2 regions of the Clostridium neonatale genome follow, and region 1 is predicted to be linked to the other one. Evidence: riboswitches for the same ligand, from Rfam matches in the RefSeq annotation. Region 1 holds a riboswitch; the other holds the start of a gene.
What was found. Region 1 has a riboswitch for FMN ahead of ribD (bifunctional diaminohydroxyphosphoribosylaminopyrimidine deaminase/5-amino-6-(5-phosphoribosylamino)uracil reductase RibD). Riboswitches for the same ligand answer to the same signal wherever they lie in the genome.
Positions count from the first base shown of each region.

Region 2: it holds a riboswitch for FMN, as region 1 does, so the genes downstream of both, CNEONATNEC86_RS03195 (ECF transporter S component) here and ribD (bifunctional diaminohydroxyphosphoribosylaminopyrimidine deaminase/5-amino-6-(5-phosphoribosylamino)uracil reductase RibD) in region 1, are expected to answer to the same signal.

Region 1 covers NZ_UICR01000002.1:641,089-645,524, forward strand. The annotation lists gene CNEONATNEC86_RS14520 (bifunctional 3,4-dihydroxy-2-butanone-4-phosphate synthase/GTP cyclohydrolase II) at 1-791, opposite strand, end outside; gene CNEONATNEC86_RS14525 (riboflavin synthase) at 804-1,457, opposite strand; gene ribD (bifunctional diaminohydroxyphosphoribosylaminopyrimidine deaminase/5-amino-6-(5-phosphoribosylamino)uracil reductase RibD) at 1,537-2,607, opposite strand; FMN riboswitch at 2,895-3,014, opposite strand; gene CNEONATNEC86_RS14535 (DUF6398 domain-containing protein) at 3,057-4,247, opposite strand.
Region 2 covers NZ_UICR01000001.1:687,941-692,376, forward strand. The annotation lists gene CNEONATNEC86_RS03180 (YibE/F family protein) at 1-427, shown strand, start outside; gene CNEONATNEC86_RS03185 (copper homeostasis protein CutC) at 491-1,099, shown strand; gene CNEONATNEC86_RS03190 (cytidylate kinase-like family protein) at 1,200-1,793, shown strand; FMN riboswitch at 1,898-2,015, shown strand; gene CNEONATNEC86_RS03195 (ECF transporter S component) at 2,203-2,781, shown strand; gene motA (flagellar motor stator protein MotA) at 3,333-4,109, shown strand; gene CNEONATNEC86_RS03205 (flagellar motor protein MotB) at 4,138-4,436, shown strand, end outside.

The DNA of each region.
Region 1 (4,436 bases):
TTAGATCCAAATGCATCACCTGTTAAACATTCTGAATGAACTCGTGTAAGTATTGCTTCATTTTCACTTATGTCACCTTTAATTAAAGCTACATGGCATAATTCAGATTTTTTTTCCTTAAATCCAATCATTCTAAAATCTCCAAACTTAGTTGGAAGTTTTGCCTCAGCTTCTTTAGTAACTAAAATATCCTCCTTTCTTCTATAATTTATCAAATCTTTTATTGTTATCATCTTTAAATTATGTTTTTTTGCAAAAGCAAACAAATCATCACGTCTTGCCATAGTCCCATCATCTTTGATAATTTCACAAATAGCAGCACATCCTTTTAAGCCTGCAAGTTTTGCTAAATCAACTGAAGCTTCTGTATGTCCAATTCTGTCTAGAACACCACTCTTTTTTGCTATAAGTGGAAATATATGTCCTGGCCTTCTAAAATCACTATAATTATCAGATTCTGCAATTTTATTTATTGTTAAGGCTCTTTCATATGCAGATATCCCTGTTGTTGTATCCTTATAATCAACTGAAACAGTAAAAGCAGTTTCATGATTGTCAGTATTATTCTCTACCATAGGATTAAGCTTAAGTTTATCTGCAATTTCCTCTTCAATTGGTACACACAAAAGACCTTTAGCATACTTAATCATAAAATTTACTGCCTCTGGAGTTGCCTTCTCAGCAGCTATAACTAGATCCCCTTCATTTTCTCTATCTTCATCATCTACTACTATAATCATTTTCCCGTTCTTTATGTCTTCTATCGCTTCTTCTATAGAATTAAATTTCATTTTATATCACTCCTAAAAACCATTCTTAATTAAAAATTCTCTTGTAATGTTGCTCTGTTTTTCTTTATCTTCTTTCTCCATAAAATTAGTAAACTTCTCTATATATTTTCCTACTAAATCACACTCTAAATTAACTTTTGAATTAAGGTTTTTATATATTAAATTTGTATTTTTTAAAGTGTGAGGAATTATAGAAACTTTAAACAACTCATCATCAACATATGCAACCGTAAGGCTTATACCATCAATACATATAGATCCTTTCTCAATTATATACTTGAGTATGTTTTTACCTGTTTTTATTGAAAACCAAGTCCCATCAATGTTTTCTTCTATAGATACTATTTGTCCAATTCCATCTATATGTCCACTGACAATATGCCCTCCAAGTCTTCCATTAAAACACAGTGCTCTTTCTAAGTTAACTTTACTTTTATATTCACATTCTCCTAAGCTACTTCTTTGAAGAGTTTCTCCCATTATATCTGCTTTAAAATAGTTTTCTCCCTTTTCTGTGACAGTCAGGCATACACCATTAGTACAAATGCTGTCACCAATATTGGTTTCTTGTAACACTTTAATACATTCTACTTTTATGACTCCAAATTCATTTCCTGTGCATAATTCTTTTACAGTTCCAACTTCCTCAATTATCCCAGTAAACATTTAACTCCTCCTTTCCTAGTTAATCTTATAAATTATATTTAAAATTCTTACATACACATAGATTAAGCTTATCATAGTATTACTTCTTAATATATCCTTCAACTATCAAATCATCATTTATATTTTTATAACTTATTTCATTTAAATTTATGCAATCATATAATCTAGAAAATCCTTGCCCACCTATGCTGCTTTTGCTCTTATGGCCACCTAAAATTTTAGGTGCTATATAAAACCTAATTTTATCTACTATTCCTTCTTCTAATGCAGAAAAGTTAAGCTCACTTCCACCTTCAATTAGAATAGAATCAATATTTTTTTCACCTATCGCTTGTAATAATTCACTTAAATCCACCTTATTATTTTTAAGTGATGTAGTTATTATGCTTATTCCCATATCCTCTAAAATTCTTTTTTTATTTTCATCAGCTTTTTCTGTTGTTGCAATTATAGTAAGATATGGATTGATTTTTACCACCTTAGAATCTATGGGAATTCTAAGAGAACTATCAACTATTATTTTTATAGGATTTCTTCCACCTTTTATTCTGCATGTGAGCTCTGGATCATCTAAAAGAACTGTATTAATTCCAACCATTATTGCATATAATTTATTTCTAAGATTATGTGCATCCTTTCTACTTTCTTCGCACGTAATCCACTTTGATTCTCCTGTATATGTTGCTATTTTCCCGTCTAAAGACATACCAGCCTTAAGCAAAACAAATGGTATTTTACTTGTTATATATTTAATGAATATCTCATTTAACTTTTTACATTCTTTTTCTCTTACGCCTACTGTAACCTCTATATTATTTTCCCTTAGTTTTTCAATACTCTTGCCTGCAACTAATGGATTTGGATCAATCATTCCTATAACTACTCTTCTAATTTTTTTTTCTATAATCATATCTACACAAGGAGGTTGTCTTCCAAAATGAAAACATGGCTCTAAAGTAACATATATTGTACTTCCCTCCATATTTTTATTACAGCTTTTTACAGCATTTCTTTCAGCATGTTCTTTTCCATACTGCTCATGATATCCTGAGCCTATAATTTTATTATTCTTTACTATTACTGCTCCTACAAGTGGATTAGGATTAACTTTTCCCTCGCCCTTTAATGCTAGTTTTATTGCAAAATCCATATAGAAATCATCATTCACTATATTCACCCCTTAAATAAAATTCAGATTATTTTTTATGAACTAAAAAAAGCCCTAAGAATAAATTCTTAGGGCAAAATATAATATTTAACAATTATTCACAACATATTGTTTTATATTTAACAACATCACAATTACACTTAAATATGAAGACTAATATTAATTCTAATACTGATATTTATATAAAAAACCTTGAACATATATTGTTCAAGGCATAAAAATCAATATAAAATAACATATTTCTTCATAGTGAAATAATTATTATATACATATATCTTCTTTCATCCAGACTATACTGTTGGCCTCGGAGTTAAACCGAATCTGCTTTTTATTTAAAGCTCGCGGGCTATACCGCCAGTAGGGAATTACACCCTGCCCTGAAGATTGTCATATTAAATTATATTTATATTGTATTATAAAGTACTATTAAATTAAAGTACTGCAACTTTTTTTGTAATATCTTTTAACCAATTAACCATTTCTTCATCATTCCAAATTTGAAGACCAAACTTTGCATATCTCATAGCTTCTTCGTCTCCGCCTAATTTAGCCATATGTGGTTTAACAGCTGGAATTTCTTTTTCTTTTGTTAAATAATCAACAACTACTGGATTTCTCTTATATGCTTTTTTTAAAGAAATTTCAGCATCGCTTAATCTTCCTAATCTATATAACACTGCTGCTCTATTATAATTAGTCGCTGCAATAATGTCATTTTCATAATTATCTAAAAATACTTTTGCATCATCATATTTCTCATCTATTAAAAGCCAGTTTGATACTAATCCTCTAACTAACATTTTATCAGTTTTATCATATTTTACAATTTCTAAAGCTGTTTCTATAGCCTCATCTTTTCTTTCCATTTCCCATAACTTAGTTGCTAATAAATATTTAGCACCAAATAGTGGTTCTGCTGGTTTTACTAAGAATACTCTTGGATCTGTATCTTCCATCTTTTCAATCTTAAGAACATTTTCTGCTGCTTTTACCGCTCTCTTTAAGTATTTAACCTTTTGATCATCACTTAATCTTGCATCTCTTGATAAAATTACATATGCATCAGCACAGTCTTTATATATTGATAATGCTTGCATAGCTATTTTATATTTACTCGCATAACTTTTTTCTTTCCAAGCTAAATCAATAACCTTTTGAGATATTATGTATTTTTTTTCAACTTGCACTCTAAATGATTCTTCATCTTTTTTATCCGCAGTAGCTAAAACTTCCTTCTTAACTTCTGACAGATTATTATTTGAACTAACAATCCATTTTTTATCTTCATCAGATAAATTAAGTAAAGCTTTAATTTCTTTAGACTTGCTTGTTACTGTACTACTACTTACTTCAAACGCTTTATATAAATCCGTTGCTTTTATATAAGGCTCTTCTTTAGAATCGAATAAATCATTAAAACTTCCTATTGCATGTACAATGCCAGCTGCCCAAGAAACACTTTTTCCCTTTTTAACAGCTTCTTCATTACCATTAAATAGAGTTTCTGCCGCTACTAAACAGACATCTTTATATGCATCATTAAGGTGTTCATCTGAAAAAACTTTTATTTTATCGACTACTTCATCATACTTCTTAGCTATTACGTTAGATAATTCTTGCATTACTTTTGATAGCTCCTTTTTTAATTGTTTATCTTATTTGATTTTATCTTACAACACACATTATTTGCAAGTTAATTCATCAAATTTCATATTTAAATTATGTATTCGATTATTTAATATGCTCTATAAAATAATCACTTATATATTATAGCATATAAATTATAAATTTATCCACATAAATTATAGTAA
Region 2 (4,436 bases), on a different contig from region 1:
ACTTTTATATTCAGGATATGAAAGTTTAAATTTAACAAAGATATTTATAGCTAGTATATTTATAGCATCTTCTGGAGCTGTCATGGATGTGGCTGTTGATATAACTTCAGCTGTATCAGAAGTAGTGGAGAAGAAGCCAGAAATAACAAAGCTTGAAGCGGTTAAATCTGGAATAAATGTTGGAAGATCTATAATGGGAACTATGATGACTACATTACTTTTAGCATATTCAGGGGGATATATAGGCCTTCTTATGGTATTTATGGCACAAGGAACACCAATAATAAATATATTAAATTTAAAATATGTTTCTTCAGAAATACTACACACTTTAATTGGGAGTTTTGGACTGATAACAGTAGCACCATTTACTGCAATAGCTAGTGGATTGTTGTTAGCTAATAGAGAAAAGAAAACGATAATATGATAGAATTAAAATAGTTATATACTAACTATTTTAATATGCAACATCTACAGAAGGAAAAGTTATATGGCTATATTTGAAGTATGTGTTGGAAATTATAAAGAAGCGGTTTTAGCTGCCAAGCGGGGGGCAGATAGAATTGAACTTTGTGATAATTTATTAGAGGACGGAACTACCCCTAGTTATGGAACAATTAAAATGACAATTGAAAAATTAAACATACCAGTTATGGTTATTATAAGGCCAAGAGGTGGAGACTTTTATTATACAGATGATGAATTAGAAATAATGAAATCTGATATAGAAATGTGCAAAAATTTAGGGGCATATGGAGTAGTAATTGGTGCGATAAAGGATAATAAAATAGATTATAGAATAATTAAAGATCTAGTAAATGTGGCTAAGCCAATGTCTATAACATTTCATATGGCATTTGATGAGATTGAAGATAAAAAATCTGCAATTCATTATTTGGTTGAGTTTGGAGGTGATAGAATATTAACTAAAGGTGGAAAAGAAAATGCTATAGAAGGGATGAAGTGTTTAAAGGAGTTAGTTGAGTATTCTAATGGAAAAATATTAATAATGCCGGGAAAAGGTATTAATAAGGAAAATAGAGATATGATTTTAGAATATACTAAAGCTATAGAGATACATGGAAGTAAAATATTATAATAAGTATTATATTAATTTATGGGAAATTGATATAATATAAATATAACAAAATTGTATATACATGATGTAATAGCAATATTTATAGATAAGGAGAGGTTTTATGAATAAGAATATTATTATTACTATAGATAGGCAATATGGTAGTGGAGGAAGAAAGATAGGAGAAAAGTTAGCAGATAAGTTAGGGTTTGCATTTTATGATAGAGCATTATTAAAGAGAGCAGCAGAAGAAAGTGGATTACATGAGGATATGTTTAAGAATGCAGAAAAAAGAGCTACAAATTTGTTTGCATTATCACTTTCAAGTTCTCCATATACTTTGTCAATTGATGATGAAATATTTATAGCACAAAGCAAGACAATTAAGAAAGTTGCAGAAGAAGGAAATTGTGTAATTGTTGGTGCATGTGCAGATTATGTTTTGAAGGATTATCCTAATTGTATAAATGTATTTATACATGCAGATATTGAAAAAAGAAAGTTAAGAGCTATAAATGAATATAATATGCCAGAGGAAAATATAGAAAAGACAATAACTAAGCTTGATAAATGTAGATCAACATATTATGTTCACTATACTGATAATAAATGGGGAAAAGCGCAGAACTATGATATAACATTAGACAGTGGAATAGGAATAGATAATGCTGTTGAACTAATAAAAATGTATGTAAATATGAAAAATAAAAAATAGATAATTAAAATAGTTTAGCTATAAAAAATAGAATAATATTATAAAATATTGTAATTATAGTATAGAGTGATGTATAATATATAGGAAAAATAAAAAATATTTTAAAATATCTTCAGGGCAGGGTGTAAATCCCTACTGGCGGTATAGCCCGCGAGCTTTAATAAAAGCAGATTCGGTGTAACTCCGAAGCCAACAGTATAGTCTGGATGAAAGAAGGTAACCTATTAGGAATTAAAAAATCATTATTTATTTAGTATGGTGAACCCTGATGAATTATATTCATTGGGGTTTTATTATTTATTGGGTATAAAAACTATAAATATATAGGAAACTAAAATTAAAAAATAATAGATTTTTTAAGCGCTTAATAAGCTACACTCAGGAGATAATTTTGGGGAGGCAAAGTACTATGGAAAAAACAAACAAGATGATTAAAATTTCTTTATTAGCGGCCATTGCAGTAATACTTATGTATATTGATCTACCAATAATTCCTGTATTTCCTTGGCTAAAAATGGACTTAAGTGATGTACCAGCACTTATTGGTGCGTTTGGATTTGGTCCAATTTCAGGTGTTATAATTGAATTATTTAAAAACATACTTTATATTTTAATAAAGGGAAGTGGAACTGGTTTTGTTGGAGAAACAGCAAACTTTCTTATAGGAAGTGCGTTAATTTTGCCAGCTGGAATTGTATATCATAGAAATAAAAGTAAAAAGAATGCAATATTGGGGATGATTGTAGGTGCTATCTCAATAGAGGTAGTAGGAATATTAGCTAATGTTTATCTCTTATTACCTGCGTATGGTATGCAAATGTCACAATCAGAATTAATCAAATATATAACAGTAGGTCTATTACCATTAAATGGAGTTAAAGCATTAGTTGTATCAGTATCTACTTATTTTTTATACAAGAGAGTTTCAGTTTCAATATTTAAAGTTAAACCGAATTTTGGATCATCAGAAAGAGAAGTATTAAAATAGTTATATGATTAAAATCATCCAAACAATAATGTTATTGCCTAAATTATATAAGTCCTAACATAAATAAAGCTTAGTGATAATTTATATTACACTAGGTTTTTTATATTTTTAGGTATAAAATTTAATTTGTTGATTTTTATATATAAGCAGAAAAATACATTATTTTTTAAAAAAATATCCCCAAAATACAAAAAACACATAGAAATATGGTATTTTAAATAGAAAAAAGAGTATTGTTTCATGTTATAAAATGGTGCTGATTATCTTATAAAGACATAAGAGAAACTTAGGGAAATAGCCTGTTTGCATTGATATGAATACATGATATAATAGCATTATGTATTTAAAAATTGATTAATTATAATGGGGATATTAATTTTAGAATTATATCTTAACTTTTCAATCATAAAACTTAACTTACAAAAATATATTTTTGTAAAAATACGAGTATTATGCAGAAAAGGAGATTTTATAAGAAACAATAAAAAGAATGAATTTGCAGAAATTTGAAAATTTCTGTAAAGGCTTAACAATTTGCAAAGGAGAAAAAAATGGATATATTTTTAATTATAGGTATTTTAGGGGGGCTTACAATTGTAATTTCAGGATTATTAATGATAGGCTCAAGTATAACTATGTTATTAAATCCTGAGGCTATTATGATAATTATTCTTGGCACTATAATGGCTGTAATGAATTCTTTCCCTAAAAAAGACTTTAAGAAAATTCCTAAAATTATAGGAGTTCTTTTCAGTGATAAGAATACACAGGATCCAGCTGAAATTGTAACACAGATTGTAGGAATGTCTCAATCAACCAGAAGAGAGGGATTGTTATCTCTTGAGAGTACCATACAAGGTCTAGACAATAAGTTTATGAAAAAAGGATTTGAAATGGTAATTGATGGATTGGATCCGGATTTGATAAGAGAAGTATTAGAAATAGAAATAGAAAGTTTGGAAGAGAGACATCGTTTGGGTGCTTCTATTTTTGCAACAGCGGGTGGCTCAGCGCCAACACTTGGAGTTTTAGGGGCAGTTATTGGATTAATTGGTGCCCTTGGAAATCTTAATGATATTGAGAAACTTGGTTCAAGTATATCCAATGCATTTATTGCAACAGTTTATGGAATTTTTACTGGATATGTAATTTGCCATCCTTTTTCTAATAGGTTAAAAAGAAAATCCTTGAAAGAAGTAGAGAATATGAATATTATTCTTGAAGGAGTGTTAGCTATTCAAGCTGGAAATAATCCAAAGAGCATTGAAAGAAAATTAGTAGGTATGTTGGAGCCGAAGCAAAGAAAAATATTTGAAGAGAATAATTAATTATAAATTATTTTAAAGGAGAACAGTGATGAGGAAGAAAAAGAAAAACCATGAAGAGCATATGGATGAAACATGGCTTCTTCCATATTCGGACATGCTAACACTTCTACTAGCTTTGTTTATTACTATGTTTGCAATGGGACAAATTGATAAAGAAAAATTTAACAATGTAGCTAAACAATTTAATGTTATTTTTTCAGGTGGTTCTGGGATTAGTGATGGTGATGGAAATTCAATTGTATCTATAGGAGGACCAGATGGATCAGATACTACAGGAATGAGTGATAGTCAAATAGAAGACACTAAAATGACTGAAATAAAGAAGAA